2 regions of the Brevibacillus agri genome follow, and region 2 is predicted to be linked to the other one. Evidence: a T-box and tRNA genes for the amino acid it is inferred to sense, from the RefSeq annotation. Region 2 holds a T-box; the other holds one or more tRNA genes.
What was found. A T-box is a leader RNA that pairs with one kind of tRNA and senses whether it is charged. The one in region 2 lies ahead of serS (serine--tRNA ligase), so its partner is inferred to be a tRNA-Ser.
Positions count from the first base shown of each region.

Region 1: it encodes a tRNA-Ser, which carries the amino acid that the T-box ahead of serS (serine--tRNA ligase) is inferred to sense. The anticodon was not compared.

Region 1 is NZ_CP026363.1:3,780,211-3,784,610, forward strand. Features, by position in the region: gene BA6348_RS18585 (exo-beta-N-acetylmuramidase NamZ domain-containing protein) at 1-250, shown strand, start outside; gene BA6348_RS18590 (acyl-CoA synthetase) at 415-1,983, opposite strand; tRNA gene BA6348_RS18595 (tRNA-Ser) at 2,338-2,426, opposite strand; gene BA6348_RS18600 (aldehyde dehydrogenase family protein) at 2,505-3,923, opposite strand; gene BA6348_RS18605 (peptidase) at 4,080-4,400, opposite strand, start outside.
Region 2 is NZ_CP026363.1:511,050-515,449, forward strand. Features, by position in the region: gene serS (serine--tRNA ligase) at 443-1,723, opposite strand; T-box leader at 1,776-1,997, opposite strand; gene pdxT (pyridoxal 5'-phosphate synthase glutaminase subunit PdxT) at 2,134-2,709, opposite strand; gene pdxS (pyridoxal 5'-phosphate synthase lyase subunit PdxS) at 2,720-3,604, opposite strand; gene BA6348_RS02760 (D-alanyl-D-alanine carboxypeptidase family protein) at 3,714-4,400, opposite strand, start outside.

The sequences.
Region 1 (4,400 bases), 2.1 Mb from region 2:
CTACATCTTCATCGACTGGAATGTCACCAACGGCGACGCCCGCAGCAATCAATACACAGCCCAACAGGCGCTCGCCAATATCAAGCAGCAAGTAAAATCGCAAAAAGAGATTGTCGTACTCATGCACGACGCAAGCACCAAAACGCCAACAGCGCAAGCACTTCCGGAAGTCATCACCTTTTTAAAGTCAAAAGGCTACCGCTTCGAAGTCATCAGCCCTGACCGGCCGACTGTCTCCAATGTGAAATAGAACACGGAAAAACCCGCTCGACAAACCGGACGCTTCCGGCCATCGGGCGGGTTTTCTGTTATCGCAGTTAGTCTGTCAGTCTGCCACTATCCCTCTACCCACTTGCCACAGTCAAACCGGACTTTCATTTATCACCATCACCCTGCCCGTCTGCAAACAGGCAACTACGAAGTCGGAAGCGTATCGTACCGCAGACGCAGTTCGCGCTTCAATATTTTCCCGCTAGGGTTGCGCGGCAGCGTGTCGGTGATGAAGACGTACTTCGGTGCCTTGAACGAGGCAAGACGCTCCTTGCAAAACGCGAGCAACTCCTCTGACGTCAATGTCTCGCCAGCCTTCGGCACAACGACCGCTGTCACCGCCTCGATCCAGTACGGGTGCGGAACGCCGATCACCGCCACCTCGGACACTTTCGGATGCTGATAAATCAGCTCCTCCACTTCCCTGCTCGCTACGTTCTCGCCACCCGATTTAATCATGTCCTTTTTCCGATCGACGACCGTAATATACCCTTCCTCATCCATAATCCCCAGGTCACCGCTATGGAACCAGCCTCCCTGGAAGGCAGCCCGCGTCTTTTCCTCGTCGCGGAAATAGCCGATCATGGCATGGCTGGTCCGATGCACGATCTCGCCAATGCAGCCTCTTGGCACCTCGACACCTTCATCATCCACAATCTTCGTCTCCACGTTCAGCGCGGGCTTGCCTGCCGAGCCTGCTTTGCGAATCTGGTCCTTCGGCGACAAAACCGTCGCCAGCGGCGCTACCTCTGTCTGCCCGTAAAAGTTGTAGAACTGTGCGTTCGGCAAGCGTGTCCCCAGCTCCTTCAGCACCTCCACCGGCATGATCGCCGCTCCGTAGTAGCACTTTTGCAGCGAGGACAGGTTGCGGGAGGCAAAATCGGGAGAGCGCAGCAAGGCAATCCAAACTGTTGGCGGGCAAAAAAGCTGTGTCGCCTTATGCGTCTCGACCATCTCCAGCATCAGGCCAGGCGTCGCCTGCTCCAAAATGATGCCCGTGCCCCCGAGATAAATATAGGGACCGAGAAAACAATGCAACTGTGCGCTGTGGAACAACGGGAGCGCGTGGATCGCCACGTCGTCGTGGGACATGTTCCCATCAATAATCGTGCTCACGTACTCGGACAAAATGCTGCCGTGCGTCAGCATGACCCCTTTTGGCCGCGACTCCGTACCGCTCGTGTACAAAATGTGGGCGACATCGTCGTCGGAAAGCTCCTGCTCCGGCTCGTCCGTGCTCGCGTCCTGAATCAACGTGCGAAACGGCACCCACTCCCCTTCCGGCTTCGCGGGTCTGGAGACAAGCGACAGCAGCTTGGGCGAAAGATCGGCCTGTCCAATCGCCTCTTGCGCCACGGCGAGAAACTCCGGTGCCACAAAGCAGGCGCTCACCTCCGCGTGCCCCAAAATAAACGCCACATCGCTCGTATTCAGCATGAAGTTGATTGGCACCATAATCAGTCCCGCTTTGGCCAGCGCGAAGTTGAGAATGACAAAATCCATGGAGTTTCGGGACAGCACCGCCACTCTCTCGCCTTTTTGCAAACCGTTGGCGAGGAAGGTGTGCGCCGCCTGATTGACAAGCTGATCCAGCTCGCTGTATGTAAGAACTTCCTCCTCAAACTGCAAGGCAATCTTGTCCGGGTAACGCATTCGGCTTCTTCGCAGGATGTCACCAAGCGTATTTCTTCTGGCTCGTTGGGCTTCGATCATCGTGATACCTCCCTCATCCTCGTTTCCCTTTTATTATATCTTAATCTTCTATATAATGTTTATTTTCTGATATTTTATCCTAAAAAAAGCGGAAGCCCCCTCTGCATTATTGAAGCTGCCGCAGGCCCCAAGAAACAATCGAGTCCTTGTGTACAGCATATATCATATCGCGCCAAGCTTCGATATTGGTTCTTCTGGATTTTCAGGAAAAAAACGGCTGTCCTGCCCAGCGACCGTCTCGTTGCTGCCAAACCCGCAGCTTGACCTTTTCCTGCTGTAAAAGAAAAAGACCTCTTCTGCAAAAAAGAGATCGCTTCGTCCTGTACATCCTATATCGGCTGCTTGCAAAAAAGATGGCGGAGGGAGCAGGATTCGAACCCGCGTGAGCTTGCACTCTAACGGTTTTCAAGACCGCCCCGTTATGACCACTTCGGTATCCCTCCGCGTTGCTGACTGATTTAACTATAGCATAGCGCCAAGCGCGCTTGCAAGCGCCTCCAGACCGACTGCCGCTGGCTGTCTCAGCGCTTGACCACCACGAGCTTCAGCTCGCTCAGCTCGTCTGTGGCGTATTTGACGCCTTCTCTTCCCAAGCCGCTTTCCTTGACGCCTCCATACGGCATATGATCGGCCCGGAAGGTGGGAATGTCGTTGATGATGACGCCTCCAACCCGCAGCTCATCTGCCGCTTCCAGCGCAGCCCTCAGGTTGTTCGTGTACACGCCTGCCTGCAGACCGTAGCGCGAGTCATTGACCAGGCGGATCGCTTCTTGCAGGGACGCTACCGGGTTGATGAGCACGACAGGCCCAAGCACTTCCTCGCAACAGATTTTGGCCGTATGCGGCACATGGGTCAAAACGGTCGGCAACAGCATCCGCTCCACCACTTCGCCGCCACAGGCAAGCCGTGCTCCCTGTTGCAGCGCCTCGCCAATCCACTCCAGCACACGCTCGGTCTGCCGCGGGTGAATCATTGCGGAAAAGTCAGCGTGCTCATCGAGCGAGTCGCCGCCGCAGAGCGCCTTCGTCTGCGCCACAAAGCGGCTGACAAACTCGTCGTACAGGCCCTCTGCGACGTAAATGCGCTGGACGGACGTGCAGACTTGGCCGGAATAAGCAAATGCGCCAAACAGGCAGCGCGGCACCACCTCGTCCAGTTGCGCGTCGGAATCGACGATGACCGCAGAGTTGGCCCCCAGCTCCAAAATCACTTTTTTCAGGCCAGCGCGGTTGCGAATGTCGATCCCGACCGCCGGGCTTCCCGTAAAGCTCAAGGCGCGAACTCTTGGGTCTGTCACCAGCTTTTCGCCCACGACGGCTGCGCTGCCTGTGACGACGTTCAACGCCCCTGGCGGGAGTCCCGCCTGCTCGGCCAGTTCGGCGAGCAAAAGCGCACTGAGCGGCGTCTGCGAAGCGGGCTTCAGCACCACGGCATTGCCCGCAGCGAGCGCAGGTCCGACCTTGTGCGCAACCAGATTGAGCGGAAACGGGAACGGCGTAATCGCCCCGACGACGCCCAAAGGCTCGCGGACCGTGTACGCCAGGCGACCTTCTCCGCCGATTGCGGCGTCGAGCGGGATCGTTTCTCCGTGCAGCCGTTTGGCTTCTCCCGCTGCAAACCGATACGTTTGCACGGTGCGGATCACTTCCCCCCGCGCCGTCCTGATCGGTTTTCCGGCCTCAAGCGCGACGATCCGGGCCGCCTCCTCCATCCGTTCGTCCAAAAGGAGCGCGATTTTTTCCAGGATAGCCGCCCGCTGGTAAGCAGGCATCCGCCGCATCACCGTCGTCGCTTCCTCGGCTGCCGCGATCGCCCGTTCTACTGCCTGCGCGTCGGCCTGGGGAACATGGGCAATTGCCTGGCCCGTACAAGGTGAATACAACGGAGCATGTTCTGCCATCGGCACCCATTTTCCCCCGATATAACACGCTCTTTTCATCGCCATCTCCTCCGTCCTTCAACGATTGGACTATCGCATCTCATCCTCCAATCATTCTCCAGAGCAGATCGCGCTTCCTTGCGTGGAGGCGAAACTTTTTCATTTTTCGCATAAAAAATCGAACCCTAAGCCGAAAGCTGCCCGCTACCCGCTCTCCTACTTCGCTGGCCCTTCTGCAACGCCGCACCAGTCCAGCATGGTCAGCGCAAAAATCTCCGCGCAGCGGAACACGTCATCCAGCACGATGTACTCGTCCCGGTAGTGCGCGACCTGTGTGACGCCCGGCCCCACGACGATCGCAGGCGTGTCGGCCAGCGCCGTCAGCAAGCCTCCGTCTGTTCCCCATGGCGAAGCTTCCACGATCGCGCGCTCGCCAGTCACTGCCGCGAACTTGTCCTGCAAAATCTCCATGAGCGGATGATCTTGCGCGACATCTCCCGGCACCCAGCGCGCGCCGTACCACTCCAGCTCGACTGG
Region 2 (4,400 bases):
CAGATCGAATTTTGTCCAATTATTATAGTACAGAAGATTCAAAAAAATGGCTTAATCCTGATATCCGCTGCCACTGCAATGACTGCAGCTCACATGTCCGTCCCCCAAGCAATGATGGCAAGCCGCTCCGTTGTCATCATGACCAACGCCTCCGCATCGTGGGCAATTCTGTTCGCCGTTTCCTTCACACCGATAGCAGTCCATTTCCCATTCCCTCCATATCTGTATTAAAACAATGTTCTTTTGATTTGTTTTTATTATATAACAGGGATTAGTACAGTGCAACACAATTTTCTAAAAATTATAACTGTATTAGAACACATTTTCCAAGCTGCCTTTTCCCCCTGCTCTCTCGCCTTTTCGCCGCCCAAAAAGAAAGCAGCCTCTGATCCAAACAAAGATCAAAGGCTGCTGTGCTTATTTATGGGGTTCTTCCCCCCGCTTATTTCGGCTCGATTTTTGCTACTCCGCCCATGTACGGACGCAGCACTTCCGGAATGGTGATGCTTCCGTCCGCTTCCTGGTAGTTTTCCAAAATCGCCGCTACTGTACGGCCGATGGCGAGGCCCGAGCCGTTCAGTGTATGCACGAATTCCGGCTTCGATTTGGTGTCGCGGCGGAAACGAATATTGGCGCGGCGAGCCTGGAAGTCTTCGAAGTTCGAGCAAGACGAGATTTCGCGGTACGTATTCGAGCTTGGAATCCATACCTCCAGATCGAATTTCTTCGCTGCCGTAAATCCGAGGTCGCCCGTGCACATGCTCATGACACGGTACGGAAGTCCAAGCAGTTGCAGTACCTTCTCTGCGTTTTTCACCAGCTTATCCAGCTCATCATACGAATCTTCCGGTTTGACGAATTTCACCAACTCCACTTTGTTGAATTGGTGCTGGCGAATCAGCCCGCGTGTATCGCGACCAGCCGATCCCGCTTCCGAACGGAAACAAGCGCTGAAAGCAGCATAGTATCGCGGCAAATCTGCTCCATCCATAATTTCATCCCGGTGCATGTTGGTGACAGGCACCTCTGCGGTAGGAATCAGGAAGTAGTCTGGTCCCTCCAGCTTGAAAGCATCTTCCTCAAACTTCGGCAACTGTCCGGTTCCGGTCATGCTTGCGCGGTTTACGATGTATGGCGGGATGACTTCCTCGTATCCGTGCTCGGTGGCATGCAGGTCCATCATGAAGTTCATCAATGCGCGCTCCAGGCGAGCTCCCAGTCCTTTGTAAAAGACAAAGCGGCTTCCGGTTACTTTTGCAGCCGTCTCAAAATCGAGAATCCCTGCCTGGCTGGCCAGCTCCCAATGCGGTTTGGTCTCGAAGCCAAAGCTGCGCGGCTCGCCCCACGTCCATGCCACCACGTTGTCGTCTTCAGAAGTCCCAATCGGCGTGCTTTCGTGCGGCAGGTTTGGCAGGCTCAGCAAAATGAATTCCAACTGCTCATCCAGCTTGCGCAGCTCTTCGTCCAGCTTCTTGATGCGTTCGTTTACTTCTTTCATTTCCGCGATCAGGTGGTCGGCATTCTCTTTGTTCCGCTTCATGACTGCTACTTGCTCAGACACGGTATTCCGTTTATTTTTCAGCGCCTCTGCTTCCTGAATCACTTGACGGCGTTTTTCATCGACCTCTGCAAATTGATCCAGAGCGGAAATATCTTCATTGCGATGCGCCAAACGGCGTTTTACTTCCTCCAAATCTTGCCGCAGTACTTTTACGTCCAACATGTTCGAATCCCTCCGAATCCATAATAAAAATGCAAAAAACACCCGTCCCCTAATAAGGGACGAGTGTTGTGTACCCGCGTTGCCACCCTCGTTGATACATGCCCAACCCTGGCGCATCTATCCACTCCATCCGTCATAACGGGACGGTTCCGGGCAAAGTTCATTCCTTTGCCACTCCGAGATGGATTCCCTCACATACCGGATCGGTTCGCACCTACCACCGACTCTCTACACCAGGTTGATGTGAAGTACTTGTTCTCATCATCGCATTCTCATTCATACATACTTCTATTGTTAACTGTACTACAGGTTCTATACGTATGTAAAGGGCGCTCCGCCATCATCTTGTACCAAAAAGAAAAGACCGGCATTTTGTCAATGCCGATCTTTTCATGCAAGCTTGGCTTTTATTAGCTTCTGTATTCTTTCACCATGTCGAGGAAGTATTTGTGCAGTCTTGCATCTTCCGTCAATTCCGGGTGAAAGGCGGCCGCCAGATAGTGGCCTTCTCGTGCTACCACGATCTTTTCTTCGTACTTGGCCAGCACTTCTGCGTTTTCTCCGACTTCCATAATATATGGCGCCCGGATGAACACTGCCGGGTAATCTGCACCCACACCAGCCACAGGCATTGTCACCTCGAAGCTCTCCTTTTGGCGGCCAAACGCGTTGCGCTCCACCTTGATAGCCATCAGCCCGAGATGGCAATCATCTTGCCCCTCGATCTGTTTGGCCAAAAGAATCGCGCCTGCGCAAGTGCCGAAGATCGGCTTTCCTGCTTTTCCGAACTCTTGGAGCGCCTCCATGAATCCGTACTTGTGCATCAGCTTGCTGATCGTCGTGCTTTCTCCGCCTGGGAGAACCAATCCGTCCAGCTCGTCCAGTTCTTCCACCTTTTTTACGGGAACGGCTGTCGCCCCTGCTTCTTCCAGCATGCGCAAGTGTTCTGCTACAGCCCCTTGCAAAGCGAGTACACCGATTTTCATTCTGCTCACCTTACCAGCCGCGCTCTTGCATGCGGTCTGCTTCGCGAATTTTGGAAATCTCGATTCCCGTCATGGCGCTTCCCAGACCTTTGGATACGCGAGCGATCAGTTCGTAGTCTGTGTAGTGCGTAGTCGCTTCAACGATCGCGCGGGCGAATTTCTCCGGGTTTTCCGATTTGAAAATCCCCGAGCCGACAAACACGCCGTCAGAACCGAGCTGCATCATCAGCGCCGCGTCTGCCGGAGTCGCTACGCCACCAGCCGCGAAGTTCACTACAGGCAGCTTGCCGGTTTTGTGTACTTGTTCCAGCAGCTCGTATGGGGCACCCAGATTTTTCGCTTCTGCCATCAGCTCATCGTAAGACATCGCTTGCACTTTGCGGATTTGAGCCATCATCGTGCGCATGTGGCGAACGGCTTCTACGATGTTTCCGGTTCCTGGCTCGCCTTTGGTACGAATCATGGACGCCCCTTCACCGATACGGCGAAGCGCTTCGCCCAGATCACGCGCGCCACATACGAACGGCACGGTAAATTCTTTTTTATTGATGTGGTACAAATCATCTGCCGGGGTCAAAACTTCGCTCTCGTCCAGATAGTCGACACCCATCGATTCCAGTACGCGCGCTTCGACAAAGTGTCCGATACGAGCTTTTGCCATAACAGGGATCGAAACAGCGTTCAGTACTTCCTCCACAATGCTGAGATCAGCCATACGAGCTACTCCACCGGCTGCACGAATGTCAGAAGGTACGCGTTCCAATGCCATGACAGCTACGGCACCGGCAGCTTCAGCAATTTTTGCCTGCTCAGCGTTTACGACGTCCATGATGACGCCGCCTTTTTGCATCTCAGCCATACCTTTTTTTACGCGGGACGTTCCTACTTGTACCATGTGAAAATTCCCCCTACATCATGAAGTCAGAACCGTAACTGTTATGCTCTGTTATGGTTCCTTGTTATCGTCATTGTAAACGATAGATGAGGGGGAAAACAACCATTATTTAATTTCCTGTTCCGCTACTGAACAAATTGCTGAAAAATTGAATGATGCTGCGGAAGAACAAACGAATCCAGCTCGCCTCTTCGACTTCCTGGCTGGCTACTATATCTGCGCCTGCTTTTGCCGCGTCTTCCGGCTGCAGGTAGTCGGCGTCTTTCGCTCCTTCTTCTTTCAGTACGAGCTTACCGACCACCTGGCCTTGCTTGATTGGTGCGGTCAGCTCTTGATACGTAACGGTTGGCGTGAATTTTGTCTCTGCTCCGATTTTGGTCAGCATGTTTACTTCGGTGGCAGTTACTGCGGGTACGTTGAGTTCTACTCCGTTCGTTACAGGTGCAGTTTCAAAACCTTTTACAGAAACATTTTTGTCCAATTGCTTCGTTAATTTGAAATTGCTGAATCCATAGTCATAAAGCTTTTTTGTTTCCACGAAGCGTTTTGTTTTGCTGTCTGTTCCCATTACAACAGAAATCAAGCGCATGTTATCACGAACTGCAGTACCAGTAAAGCAATTACCTGCTGCTTGTGTATAACCTGTTTTTAATCCGTCTACACCCGGATAGTAATTGGGGAGGTCAGGCAACATCCAGTTGTTGTTCGCCATTTTCAATTCATTTTTAGAACCGGGACGGAAGGTAAAACGCGGGATCTTCGATACTTCCAACGCTTCCGGGAAATCACGAATCAG